One region of the Pseudomonas moorei genome, then DNA from elsewhere that is predicted to be linked to it. Evidence: predicted binding sites of a transcription regulator. Region 1 holds the regulator's gene; the other holds the start of a gene.

What was found. The regulator FliA, encoded in region 1, starts transcription of late flagellar genes. The targets are predictions, from matches to a motif close to CTAAAGTTTNNNNNNNNNNNGCCGNTAA.
Region 2: a site for FliA is predicted at 3,217-3,244, ahead of ACGJAX_RS30180 (methyl-accepting chemotaxis protein). Genes of this name have one in related genera too.

The regions. Positions count from the first base shown of each region.
Region 1 covers NZ_AP035776.1:6,131,159-6,138,353, reverse strand. The annotation lists gene flhA (flagellar biosynthesis protein FlhA) at 1-831, shown strand, start outside; gene flhF (flagellar biosynthesis protein FlhF) at 843-2,171, shown strand; gene fleN (flagellar synthesis regulator FleN) at 2,288-3,118, shown strand; gene fliA (RNA polymerase sigma factor FliA) at 3,115-3,855, shown strand; gene ACGJAX_RS28610 (chemotaxis response regulator CheY) at 4,022-4,393, shown strand; gene ACGJAX_RS28605 (protein phosphatase CheZ) at 4,413-5,201, shown strand; gene ACGJAX_RS28600 (chemotaxis protein CheW) at 5,248-7,195, shown strand, end outside.
Region 2 covers NZ_AP035776.1:6,461,165-6,468,359, reverse strand. The annotation lists gene ACGJAX_RS30190 (inorganic phosphate transporter) at 319-1,932, opposite strand; gene ACGJAX_RS30185 (transporter) at 2,062-3,084, opposite strand; gene ACGJAX_RS30180 (methyl-accepting chemotaxis protein) at 3,360-4,985, shown strand; gene ACGJAX_RS30175 (hypothetical protein) at 5,096-5,542, shown strand; gene ACGJAX_RS30170 (PepSY domain-containing protein) at 5,602-5,907, opposite strand; gene ACGJAX_RS30165 (glycerophosphodiester phosphodiesterase family protein) at 6,026-7,165, opposite strand.

The DNA.
Region 1 (7,195 bases):
GTGATCCTGGCCGAAGCCGAGATTTACCCGGAGCGCGAGTTGGCGATCAATCCGGGGCAGGTCTACGGCACGCTCAACGGCATTAACGCCAAAGATCCGGCTTTCGGCCTGGAGGCGGTCTGGATCGAAATCAGTCAGCGTTCACAGGCGCAATCGCTGGGTTACACCGTGGTCGATGCCAGTACAGTAGTGGCAACCCACTTGAACCAGATTTTGTACAAGCATTCGAGCGAGCTGATCGGTCACGAAGAAGTGCAGCAACTCATGCAGTTGCTGGCCAAAAGCTCGCCAAAACTGGCGGAAGAGCTGGTACCGGGCGTGGTTTCGCTGTCGCAACTGCTCAAGGTTCTGCAGGCGCTGTTGGCCGAGCAGGTGCCGGTGCGGGACATCCGCAGCATTGCCGAAGCCATCGCGAACAATGCCGCCAAGAGTCAAGATACTGCCGCATTGGTGGCCGCCGTGCGCGTCGGCGTATCCCGCGCCATCGTCCAAAGCATTGTAGGCACTGAGTCGGAGCTACCGGTTATCACGCTGGAGCCAAGGTTGGAACAAATATTGCTCAATAGTCTGCAGAAGGCAGGGCAAGGCTCGGAAGAGGGCGTTCTGCTGGAGCCAAGCATGGCCGAGAAGCTGCAGCGCTCATTGATCGATGCAGCGCAGCGTCAAGAGATGCAAGGTCAACCGGTGATTCTGCTGGTGGCCGGTCCGGTTCGCGCGATGCTCTCGCGATTTGGCCGGCTGGCAGTCCCGGGTTTGCATGTGTTGGCTTACCAGGAAATCCCTGACAACAAGCAAGTGACCATCGTTGCGACAGTAGGGCCCAACGGCTGAGGTAGTGGTTTATGCAAGTTAAGCGTTTTTTCGCCGCCGATATGCGTCAGGCCATGAAGCTGGTTCGTGATGAGCTGGGCGCCGACGCCGCCATCATTGGCAACCGCCGCATTGCCGGTGGTGTCGAGCTCACGGCTGCCCTGGATTACAAACTGTCGGCGCTGGCCCCGCGTGTTCCGAACATGGAACTCGAAGACGAGCTGCGCAAGACTCAATCGCGGATCGTCACCGCCCAGGCTGAATTGAGCCTGCGAGGCGATGGCGAGAGCGACAAGAGCACCAATCGCCAGTTGTTCGCCGGCCTGCCGTTGACCGCCGCCGAGCCGTTGATCGAGCCCACCTATGCCGAACCCCGTCGTCCTGCGCCGGCCGCTGCGCCAGCCTCGAGTGGCGTGGACCCGCGGGCGTTCGATTCGATGCGTTTCGAGCTCAATAGCTTGCGTGAACTGATGGAAGTGCAGCTGGGCTCCCTGGCCTGGAATCAGCTGCAAGGCAGCCGCCCTGAACAGGCGAACCTGTGGCGCCGCCTGCAGCGCATCGGTCTGTCCGGCCCGCTGTCGCGGGATTTGCTGGCGCTGATTACCGATATCGACGAGCCCCGTCAGGCCTGGCGCATGTTGCTGGCGCATCTGGCGCGGATGATCTCCACGCCGGAACTGGAACCACTGGAAGAGGGTGGCGTGATTGCCATGGTCGGCCCCGCCGGCATGGGCAAGACCACCACCCTGGCCAAGCTGGCCGCCCGTTACGTGCTCAAGTACGGCCCGCAGAACATCGCGCTGGTGAGCATGGACAGCTTCCGGATCGGGGCTCAGGAGCAGCTCAAGACCCTCGGTCGGATTCTCAACGTGTCGGTGACCCACGTCGATCCGGGGCAATCGCTGGTGCAAGCGCTGGATCCGTTGCTGCGCAAACGCGTGGTGCTGATCGACACCGCCGGCCTGCAGGCCAGCGATCCGGCCCTGCGCATGCAGCTGGAAAGCCTGGCCGGGCGTGGCATCAAATCGAAAAATTATCTGGTTCTGGCAACCACCAGCCAGAAACAGGTTCTAACCGCCGCTTATCACAGTTACAAGCGCTGCGGGCTCGCGGGCTGCATCCTGACTAAACTGGATGAAACGGCAAGTCTGGGCGAGGTGTTGAGCCTGGCCATCAGTCATGAATTGCCGGTGGCCTACCTGACCGATGGCCCGCGGATCCCGGATGATTTGCATCTGCCGCGTCGTCATCAGTTGGTCAGTCGCGCCGTCAGCGTGCAAATGCAGGAAGAACCCAGCGAAGAAGCCATGGCTGACATGTTCGCTGACATCTACCACAGCCCGACCAAGCAGGTTGGCTGAGGTAAAAATGAATAGTTTTTGTACCTACATCGATGGTCTGCCATGCATTGTTCCGGTTGAGAACGCGCAGCCAGTAATGTGGCCTCCGTCTATGCAAGACAAGGTAAAGAAATAACATGGGCAGCATGCATCCCGTACAGGTGATCGCGGTGACCGGCGGCAAAGGTGGCGTCGGGAAGACTAATGTGTCAGTGAACTTGTCCCTGGCTTTGGCTGAGCTTGGCCGGCGCGTCATGCTGCTGGACGCCGATCTGGGGCTGGCGAACGTCGACGTTCTGTTGGGGCTGACACCCAAACGTACCCTGGCCGACGTGATCGAAGGCCGCTGCGAGCTGCGCGACGTCCTGTTGCAGGGCCCCGGCGGCATCCGCATCGTTCCCGCCGCGTCCGGGACCCAGAGCATGGTTCATCTGAGCCCGGCGCAACACGCCGGCCTGATCCAGGCATTCAGCGATATCGGCGACAATCTCGACGTACTGGTGATCGACACCGCTGCGGGCATTGGTGACTCGGTAGTCAGTTTTGTCCGCGCGGCGCAGGAAGTCCTGCTGGTGGTCTGCGACGAGCCGACGTCGATCACCGACGCCTACGCCTTGATCAAGTTGCTCAACCGCGATTACGGCATGAACCGTTTCCGCGTCCTGGCCAACATGGCGCAGAGCCCGCAGGAAGGCCGCAACCTGTTCGCCAAGTTGACCAAGGTCACGGACCGCTTTCTCGACGTTGCCCTGCAATACGTCGGTGCCGTGCCTTACGACGAAAGCGTGCGCAAGGCCGTGCAGAAGCAGCGCGCCGTCTATGAAGCGTTTCCGCGTTCCAAGTGTTCGCTGGCGTTCAAGGCCATCGCCCAGAAAGTCGATACCTGGCCGCTGCCGGCCAACCCCCGTGGGCACCTGGAGTTTTTCGTCGAGCGCCTCGTGCAACAAACGGCAGGACCCGTGCTATGACCGCCAGCGGTTACAACCTCTACAAGAAGTCGGCACGTGACGCGCAGTACGAATTGATCGAGCGTTACGCGCCACTGGTTAAACGCATTGCCTACCACTTGCTGGCGCGTCTGCCGGCCAGTGTCCAGGTCGAAGACCTGATCCAGGCCGGCATGATCGGCCTGCTGGAAGTCTCGACCAAATACGACGCCAGCAAAGGCGCCAGTTTCGAAACGTACGCGGGCATCCGAATCCGCGGCGCCATGCTCGATGAGGTGCGCAAGGGGGACTGGGCACCTCGTTCGGTTCACCGCAACACGCGCATGGTCAGCGATGCAATTCGCTCGATTGAAGCTAAAACCGGCCGTGACGCTAAAGATCACGAAGTTGCGGCCGAACTCCAATTGAGTCTCGACGATTATTACGGGATTTTGAACGACACCCTGGGCAGCCGGTTATTCAGTTTCGACGATCTGTTGCAGGACGGCGAACACGAAGGGCTGCACGAGGATGGCGCGAGTGCTCATCTCGAGCCGTCGCGCGACCTGGAAGATGAACGCTTTCAGGCGGCGCTGGCGGACGCGATTGCCAATTTGCCGGAGCGTGAGCGACTGGTGTTGGCGCTGTACTACGACGAAGAGTTGAATCTCAAGGAAATCGGTGAGGTCCTGGGGGTTAGCGAATCTCGGGTCAGCCAGTTACACAGCCAGTGCGCGGCCCGTTTGCGGGGGCGTTTGGGAGAGTGGCGAGCGCGTTGAAGGCAGTGTGGGGGCACTGCGACGTGGCGGGTGGGGTGTTGAACCGCGCCGGTCTCGATCCGTTGTACTCCAGACAGTCATTGAGTGCTTTGCCAGATTGATTGAAATGGCGCGTCCAGGTGCTGGGCGCGTTTTAGTCTGCTTGGAGGTCGAATTGGACAAGAACATGAAAATCCTCATCGTTGATGACTTCTCAACGATGCGGCGGATCATAAAAAACCTGTTGCGTGACCTTGGGTTCACCAACACGGTCGAGGCCGACGATGGCACTACCGCCATTCCGGTTCTCAACAGCGGGAGCATCGACTTTCTGGTGACGGACTGGAACATGCCTGGCATGACCGGTATCGATCTGCTGCGCCACGTGCGTGCCGATGAAAAGCTCAAGCATCTGCCGGTGCTGATGGTGACCGCCGAAGCCAAGCGCGAGCAGATCATCGAAGCCGCCCAGGCCGGTGTTAACGGCTATGTGGTCAAACCCTTCACGGCCCAGGCGTTGAAAGAAAAAATCGAAAAGATTTTCGAACGCATCGGTTGAACTGCGCCACGGGGGAGCTATGGGGCATAACGAATCATCGCAGGGCGATTTCGAATCGACCCTGAAAAAACACGCCGTCGAACTGGTCGCGAGCCTTGAAAAGGGCAGGTTCGGCGATGCTGTGCAATTGATCCATGAGCTCAACCAGACCCGTGACCGCGGCCTGTACCAGGAAGTGGGCAAGCTCACCCGCGAGCTGCATAGTGCGATCGTCAATTTTCAGATTGACCCGCACATGCCGCAAGCCGAGGAAGTGTCACAGATCACCGATGCCACCGAGCGTCTGGGGTATGTGGTCAAGCTGACGGAGGCTGCGGCCAACCGCACCATGGACCTGGTGGAAAACGCCACGCCGCTGGTCAATCGCCTGAGTGAAGAAGCCCAGGCCTTGAGCACGGACTGGGGACGTTTCATGCGCCGCGAAGTCGGGGCTGAAGAGTTCCGCGAGCTGGCCCGGCGAGTCGACGGGTTCCTGGCGCGCAGCAGTGAAGACGGGCGTGCGGTGTCGAGCAACCTCAACGACATTCTGCTCGCCCAGGATTACCAGGACCTCACCGGTCAGGTGATCAAGCGTGTGACCCAACTGGTCACCGAAGTCGAAAGCAACCTGCTCAAGCTCGTGCTCATGGCCAGTCAGGTGGACCGCTTCGCGGGCATCGAACATGACCGTGAAGCGATGCTTGCAGAAAAAGATCCACAAAAACATCTCTCTCAGGGTGAAGGTCCGCAGATTCATGCCGATAAAAGAGAAGACGTTGTGTCCGGTCAGGACGATGTGGACGATTTGCTATCCAGCCTAGGGTTTTAGAGTTCTAGGTATTTTAGGTTTTTAGACCTGTAGGAGCACACCCTTAATGAGCTTCGGCGCCGATGAAGAGATCCTTCAGGATTTCCTGGTTGAGGCCGGCGAGATTCTAGAGCAACTGTCCGAACAACTGGTCGAGCTGGAAAGCCGGCCGGATGACGCGGACCTGCTCAATGCAATTTTTCGCGGTTTTCACACTGTAAAAGGGGGCGCCGGCTTCCTCCAGCTCAACGAGTTGGTGGAGTGCTGTCACATCGCCGAGAACGTGTTCGACATCCTGCGCAAGGGCGAACGTCGCGTCGACTCGGAATTGATGGACGTGGTTCTCGAAGCACTGGACGCGGTGAACAGCATGTTCAGCGAAGTCCGCGAGCGTAGCCCGATCACGGCGGCCACACCCGAATTGCTCGCAGCCCTGGCCCGTCTGGCCGAGCCGCAAACCGCTGACGAGGCGGCGCCTGCACCTGCGGTAGAAGAAGTGGTGCAAGAGCCTGTTGCCGAAAGCGAGTCGGGCGACATCACTGACAATGAATTCGAACAACTGCTGGACTCGCTGAATGCCGTCAAGGCTCAGGCCGAAGCGCCAGCCGCTCCAGCAGCAGATAGCGCTGCCGCTGCCAGTGACGAAATCACTGACGCCGAGTTCGAGTCACTGCTCGATCAATTGCATGGTAAAGGTCAGTTCGCCGTCGATGCCCTGGCATCACCTGCGGCGTCCAGCGAACCGCCTGCGCCTAAAGCGCCAGGCGACAGCTCCGACATCACCGACGACGAATTCGAAGCGTTGCTCGATCAGTTGCACGGCAAGGGCAACTTTGCGGTCGACGCACTGGAATCGGCCATCGCTTCGGTGCCGGCGCCGGCAGCACCTGCCGCTGCGGCGGCGGGTAGCGATCTGATCACCGATCACGAGTTCGAATCGCTGCTCGACGAATTGCACGGCAAAGGCAAGTTCACTGATGTGGGTACTGCTGCAACCGGTACCGCCGCTTCGGTGGCCACGCCAGTCGCCAAGGCAGCAGCGCCGAAACCTGTCGCCAAAGCCCCCGAACCCAAAGCTGAAGCGCCGGCGCCTGCCGCCGCACCGGCAGCCGCCCGTGCCCCGGCCGCTCCGCCTGCGGAGAAGCCGGCCAGCGAAGCCGAGACCACCGTGCGGGTCGATACCGCGCGTCTCGACGAAATCATGAACATGGTCGGCGAATTGGTATTGGTGCGTAACCGCCTGGTCCGCCTGGGGGCCAACAGCGCCGACGAGGCCATGTCCAAGGCGGTGTCGAACCTGGATGTGGTTACCGCCGATCTGCAAACCGCGGTCATGAAGACCCGGATGCAACCGATCAAGAAGGTCTTCGGTCGCTTCCCGCGTCTGGTTCGCGACCTGGCTCGCCAGCTCAAGAAAGAGATCAACCTGGAACTGGTCGGCGAAGAAACCGACCTCGACAAGAACCTCGTCGAGGCCCTGGCCGACCCGTTGGTCCACTTGGTCCGTAACGCGGTCGACCACGGCATCGAGTCGCCGGAAGAACGCGAAGCTTCGGGCAAGGCCCGTGGCGGCAAGGTGATCCTGGCCGCGGAACAGGAAGGCGACCACATCCTGCTGTCGATCTCCGATGACGGCAAGGGCATGGACCCGAACGTCCTGCGCTCCATCGCGGTAAAACGCGGAGTGATGGACAAGGACGCGGCCGATCGCCTGAGCGACACCGAGTGCTACAACCTGATCTTCGCCCCGGGCTTCTCGACCAAGACCGAGATTTCCGACGTGTCGGGTCGTGGCGTGGGCATGGACGTGGTGAAAACCAAGATCTCCCAGCTCAACGGTTCGATCAACATCTACTCGGCCAAGGGCCAGGGTTCGAAGATCGTCATCAAGGTGCCGTTGACCCTGGCGATCATGCCGACACTGATGGTCATGCTCGGCAACCAGGCGTTCGCGTTCCCGCTGGTGAACGTCAACGAGATTTTCCACCTCGACCTGTCGACCACCAACGTGGTGG
Region 2 (7,195 bases), 330 kb from region 1:
TTCACGATTCCACTCCTGAATGCATCGAGTCTTTTATGAGTCGGCGTCACGCTAGCAAACTGAAGGGCTGCTGGACGTGTTGCGCGTCAATAAAGCGTAAGCTCCCGGGCTTGTGAGCAAATGCCGTGCCGCTGGACGAAAAAAAATCCCGGCGTGAAAACCCGCCGGGATGATGTGCTGCGAACCCAGGCTGCGCCCTTGGGTTTTGTACCTGTGGAAGCGAGCCTGCTGGCGAAGGCGGCGTATCAGTCGACATCAATCCTGACGGTCAGGCCGCTTTCGCGAGCAGGCTCGCTCCTGCAGGTGTTTAGCGATGGTTTAGAACAACTGCGTGAACAACCAGTACAGGCTGCCCGACAGCACAATGGCTGCCGGCAGGGTCAGTACCCAGGCCATCAGCAAGTTGCGGATGGTCTTCATCTGCAGGCCGCCGCCATTGGCGACCATGGTCCCGGCCACACCGGAAGACAGCACGTGGGTGGTCGAGACCGGCAAACCGAACATGTCGGCGGCGCCGATGGTCAGCATGGCCACGGTTTCTGCCGAGGCGCCCTGGGCGTAGGTCAGGTGGGTCTTGCCGATCTTCTCGCCGACCGTCACCACGATGCGTTTCCAGCCGACCATGGTGCCCAGGCCGAGGGCGATCGCCACCGCAATCTTCACCCACAGCGGGATGAAGCGCGTGGAGTTGTCGATCTGCTGCTTGAACAGTTGCAGCTTGTTGCTGGTGTCGGCGTCGAAACTGCCGACCTTGTTCTTGTCCATCAGGCGAATGGTTTCGCTGGTCAGGTACATGTCGTTACGCACGTTGCCCACCGCTTCGACGGGGACTTTCGACAGCGAGCCATAACCCTTGACCTGGTTGCCAATGCTACCGGTCAGCGCGGCAAGGGCCGGCACCAACTGCGGCGTGACGGCCTTGCTGCGCACATAGTCGGACAACACTGCCCGTGGGTCGGCGGGCGCGGGTTGCGGGGCACTTTTCACCAGGGCTTGCTGGGTGACTTCGGCCACCGCGGCGAATTGCAACGCCTGATCGGCCGGCATGGTGCGGTTCAGGGCGTAAGCCATCGGCAGCGTACCGACCAGAATCAGCATGATCAGGCCCATGCCTTTCTGGCCGTCGTTGGAGCCGTGGGCGAACGACACGCCCGTGCAGGTCACGATCAGCAGACCGCGAATCCACCAAGGTGGCGGTGTGTCGCCTTTCGGTTCCTTGTACAGCGCGCGGTTCTTCACAAAGGCGCGCAGGGCCAGCAGCAGTAGTGCGGCGAAGCCGAAGCCGACCAGCGGCGACAGCAGCAGTGCATAACCGATCTTGGTCGCTTGCGCCCAGTCCACGCCGCTGGTGCCGTCACGACCGTGCATCAGTGCGTTGGCCACGCCGACACCGATGATCGAGCCGATCAGGGTGTGCGAGGAGGACGCCGGCAGGCCCAGCCACCAGGTGCCGAGGTTCCACAGGATCGCGGCGATCAGCAGGGCGAAGATCATCGCGAACCCGGCGGACGAACCCACTTGCAGAATCAGCTCCACCGGCAGCAGGGCGATGATGCCAAAGGCCACCGCGCCGCTGGAGAGCAACACGCCGAGGAAGTTGAAGAAACCGGACCAGACCACCGCGACGTTCGGTGGCAATGAATTGGTGTAAATCACCGTGGCCACCGCGTTGGCGGTGTCGTGGAAACCGTTGACGAACTCGAAACCCAGGGCAATCAGCAGCGCCACGCCCAGCAGCAGAAACGGCGTCCAGGTGGTCACCACCGTGCCGAGTTCATTCATGTCGTGCATCAGGCTGTAGGCGGTAAACAGCAAGCCAATGGCCAGTACCGCAAAGAACACCACAATGGTGAACAGACCAGGTTTTTTGTCCAACTGCGGTTTTGCGCTACTGACGGGCGCCTGGGTGGCGGAGAAGGTGGGCGTAGCCATCACTGACATTCCTGAGGAGGGAGGTGTATCAGTGATAATCGTTGCCAATTATTACAAGGAGACTGCTTTGGATCAGGGTTTTGGTGTTTCGTGGGCCATCGATCTGTGTGTCCGGTGATGAAGGGCGTGTCAATAATCCTGCTGCTTGCGAAACGCCCAGCGTCCGGCGATCACTGTGAAGGTCGCGACCAGCGCCACCAGGATCCAGAAGCCTTCCGGATCACCGGCCAGCGGAATGCCACCAACGTTCATGCCGAAGAAGCCGGCAATGATATTGATTGGCAGCGCCAGCACCGTCACCACCGTCAGGGTGAACAGCGTGCGGTTGGTCTGTTCGTTGATGTTGGCGGCGATCTCTTCCTGCAACAACTTGATCCGTTCACCCAGCGCCGTGAGGTCGTTGATGATCAACGCGAACTCCTCGGTGGATTTGCGCAGCTCCTTCACGTCTTCCTTTTGCAACCACATCGGCGGGCGATTGAGCAGGCGCAACAGCGACCCCGGCTCCAGCGCCAGCAGCCGTTGCAAGCGCACCAGCACCCGGCGGTTGGCGCCCAGTTCGGCGCGGTTGGTCGACAGGCGCGAGGAGAGTAATTCGTCTTCGACCTGATCGACACTCAAGCTGGTCTTGCGCACGATCTGGGTCAGCACTTCGCCCTGATCGCGCAACAGGTGCACCAGCAGTTCCAGCGGTGAGCGAAAACATTCCCCGGCCTTCACCGAAGAGCGCAACTTGTCCACCGAGTGCAGCGGTTGCAGGCGCGCACTGATGATCAGCCGGCTGCGCACGCACACCCACAGCGTCGAGACATCCGACGAAACCATGCTGCTGAGGTTGAACACCACGTCGTTGACCACCGCCAGCAAGGCCGAATCGACATGCTCGATGCGCGTCGAACGCGAGCCCTCATGCAAGGCCTCGAAAAACTCTTCGGGCAAGTCCAGGTGGCTTTTCATCCAGCGTTCGCACGCGGCGTGGGCCAGATTCAAATGCAGCCAGAGGAATTCGTCGCTGTCGTTCGGTTGCTGCAAGCACTGCAATGCCCTGGCCGAATCGATCTCGCGACCACGCTCTCCGGGACGAAAACTGAAACCGTAAAGCAGGCCGAACAGATCCGGGTCGCGGTGGCTTTGATCGATGCTGTGGTTCATGAGAGCTCGCAAGGTGAGGCGCCTGCTGCGGGTTTTACAGGTTCACTTGCGCCGCATCATCGCAAGCGCTGATGACGTTTTTGTGACGATAAAGTGAAGGCAAACGATTGCTTTACCGGCGGTCGGATTGTCCTCAAGAACGGCTCTGGCACGCCGATCTCGCTTGGGGTAAGTTGCGCGCCTTTGGCCAGAGGCCAGCGCCGCAGACAGGGATGTCCGGATACCTTTCACGCCTTGAACCGGGCGTGTTTCATTCCTGTCATGAGTACTTTCCGATGTTTTTGCAAAAGTCCCTGAGAGCGCAAATTCTCGCCCTGCTGAGCGGCAGTCTGGTCGCGATGTTGCTGATCGCCCTGGCCTGTTTTCACTTTTTGTCCAGCGGTGTCCAGAGCTACGCCAACCTGATCGAGGGGCCGTTGCGCACGTCGCAGCTGATCGATGAGGCCAACCTGCAGTTCAAAGTGCAGGTGCAAGAGTGGAAAAACGTCCTGTTGCGCGGCAAGCAACCGGCGGACCTGGACAAATACTGGAAGCAATTCGAAGACCGTCAGCGCGATGTGCAGGGCATCCTCGGTGAACTGGCCGGGCAGCAGGGCATCGAACCGCCACTGAGATCCCGTATCGAACGCCTGCGTGACGAGCATCGCCAACTGGGCGCCGCGTACCAGAAGGGCCGTGATGCCTACCTGGCAGCGGGTGCAGATCCCGTTGCCGGCGACACCGCAGTCAAGGGCGTGGACCGTACGACCAGCGATCAGATGAGCGCATTGGTCAGCGAGTTGCGCCAGCAGGGCGTGGAGCAGTCGAAACAGCTCAGCGCCAGTGCCGATCGCACCGTATTGCTGGGGATCATCGTGATGCTGGTCTCGGGGCTGTTGATTGGCCTGTTGAGCCTGTGGCTGGTCAACCGCAACCTGGTCGAGCCGATTCGCAAATTGATCGAATACGTGGCGCAACTCAGCCAGGGCAAGTTTGCCGAGCGCGTGTCCAGCAAGCGTCAGGATGAACTGGGCAAACTGGCGATGGCGGCCAATACCTTGCGCGATTTCCTCGCGGAAACCTTCAGCCGTTTGCAACGCAGTGCCACCGATCTGGACAGCGCCAGCGGCGAGCTCAATTCGATTGCCAACTTGATGGCCTGCGGCACCAACGAGCAGTTCAACCGCACCGATCAGGTGGCCACGGCCATGAACGAAATGTCCGCCACCGCCCAGGAAGTCGCCCGCCATGCCGCCGATGCGGCACGGGCCGCCGACGATGCGGATCAGTCCGCGCAGCAGGGCGAGAAAGTCATGCAGGGCACCATCCACACCATCACCCGGATGCGCGGCGAAATCGCCAACACCGCCACGGTCATTCGTCAGCTGGAAACCGACAGCGGGCGCATCGGCAAGGTGCTGGAAGTGATTCGCGGCATCGCCGAACAGACCAACCTGCTGGCGCTCAACGCCGCCATTGAGGCGGCTCGTGCCGGAGAGGCGGGGCGCGGTTTTGCCGTGGTGGCCGATGAAGTGCGCAGCCTGGCCCAGCGCACGGCGGCCTCGATCATCGAAATCAACCAGATCATCCAGACCGTGCAGAGCGGTGCTGTGGACGCGGCCCAGGCGATTGAAAGCGGTCAGTCGCGCAGTGAGGAAAGCGTGCAGCAAGTCACCGAAGCCGGTGCCATGCTCGAACGCATCACCCTGGCCGTGGAAGCGATCCGCGACATGAACCGCCAGATCGCCACGGCCGCCGAGGAGCAGACGTCCGTTGCCGAAGACATCTCGCGCAATCTGACGGAGATCACCAGCATCGCCAGTACCAACCTGGACAACGTGCAGCGCACCGAGGCGGCGAGCAACAACCTGCACGGCTTGTCGGGGGCGTTGAACGAGGTGACGGCGCGTTTGAGCGCGTGATGAAAACGGCTGTGTACCTGCTTGCTTACCGAGTCGGTACACAGTCGATCTCAAGTGCAGGCATGGCGTGGCGATGATGGGGTGAATTCGAACCACTTTGGATAACGCCCATGGTCAGCATCACCTCCGTTTCAATCGCCCAGCCACTGTCGAGCACAGCGACGGCTTCGACCAGTGCCACCAGCACTACTGAAGACACCTCCACCACGGCAGCGACCGCGACATCGGCTGCAAGCGATGGCAGCAAGGTTTCCGCTGGCGGCGCACCGGCGTCGGGTGGCAGCAGCTCCAGCAGCAGCGAAGAGTCCGATGCGGTCAAGGAACTGCGCAAGCAGATCGCCGAGCTGCAAAAGCAGTTGCAGGAACAACAGCAACAACTGCAAGCGGCCCAGGCCAGGCAGGAAAGTGCCGATGCCAAGGCGGCTGATGTGGCGGCGGCTCAATCGCAGATAGCGACAACCTCTGCCTCGTTGCAAACCGCCACCGCATCGCTGTTGCAGGCTTTGCAGGAAGAGGGCGGCAGCACGTCCGGTTCGCTGGTCAGCACGTCGGCGTGAACTGAACACGCGCACAAGCCGCACGAGGGTCGGTCGTGCGGCTTTTGCGCGTGTCGCGGTTACTTGTCTTGCTTGTTCTTCAGGACCTTGCCGGTGGCGGCATCGATGTCCACATCCCACTCGACATTCTGCGCGTCGCGCAATTCGATCTCATACTCGTAACCATTGAAAGGGTTATCCAGCTCGGTTTTGGTGATCGATGCACCCGGGTGCAGGTCCAGCGCGATTTTGTTCAGATCTTCCAACGGCTTGATCTTGCCGTCCTTGACCAGTTGCGGGATCTCGTCCACGCGAACATCGGCCTGCGCGAAACCGGCGGTCAGGGTCAAGGTAGCGGCGGTGAACAGGGCTGTCAGGGTTTTCATGGGCGTCTTTCCTTGGATGAGCTGTTTGAGTGGCGTCAGGTTAAGAGAGGCCACTTAATTCAGCCTTAATTGCCAGGCATCGCTGGCAAGCCAGCGATGCGGGCGCCCCGATCCCCGATCAAAAACCGTTGTTCTGCAGCACCTGCGCCACGCTCGCCGACGCCGGACGCTTGTAGAACTTCAACAACTCGCTCGTGCGGTTGGTAAAGATGCCGTCGACCCCGGCGTCCATGACTTTCTGGTAATCCAGCGCATCGTCGATGGTGTAGACGTGCACCAACAGCCCCTGATCGTGGGTGTACTGGTTCATCCAGGGTTTCACCAGGTCAGCGTAACTTTGATCGCCACCGCGGGTCAGGGCCGCGGACGGGCCGGTGCCGATGGCGCCCTGGGCCTTGGCGTAGTCGATCCAGCGCTCAAATTCGGCTTTGTCTTTGGGCTGCTGTCTGGCGTAGTAAGCGGCTTTGTCTTTCTCGCCGGACTCGGCAAACGGCACGTTGGAGGCCGGCTCGATGTTGCCTTCTCCGACCCATAGCAGCAGGACCTTCGGCACCTGCGGCATTTCCTTTTGCAGCAGCTCAAGGCTGCTCTTCTCGAAGGTTTGCAGGATGACCTTGCCATTGCCCTGGCCGACAGCCACCTGGCTGTTCGACGGTTTGGAACCCGCTGGAATCAGCCAGCCACGGGCCTGGAGTTTTTCCTTGAGATCGCGCTCGATGCCGGGAAACTGCTTGGGCTCCTTGGTTTCGATGTACAGGCCGGGTTTGTGCAGCGGATTGCCTTCGGCGATGTCGATGATTTCATCGAGGGTGAGGATTTTCAGGCCGGCAAAGGCAGGCCGCGCACGATCGGGATAGGCGCTGTTGAACCAGCTGCCGGCGTCCAGGGTTTTCAGTTCGGCGAGGGTGAACGCGGTGGCCGGGCTGTCCTTGCGCTCGGGGAATCGGCTGGCGACGTCGGTGGTGCGTTGCAGGTTGTTGTCGTGCAGGGCGAAGAGCACGCCATCCTTGCTGCGTTGCAGGTCCAGTTCCAGGTAATCGGCACCGAGGTCGCGGGCGGTCTTGTACGCGGCGGCGGTGGATTCCGGCGCGTCGTAGGACGCGCCACGGTGGGCAATCACCGCCGGATGCGGGATGCCCAAATGCGTCGCCAGTGCGGCGGGGCCGGGTTCGCTGGCGGTCTGGTTTTGGGCTTGGGCCTGGCCCAGGCCGAGCAGCATACTCAACAGCAGGGCGCTTTTGCTGAAGGTAGTGGACATGGTCGAAATCCTTTCGCGATGGGTTGTCGA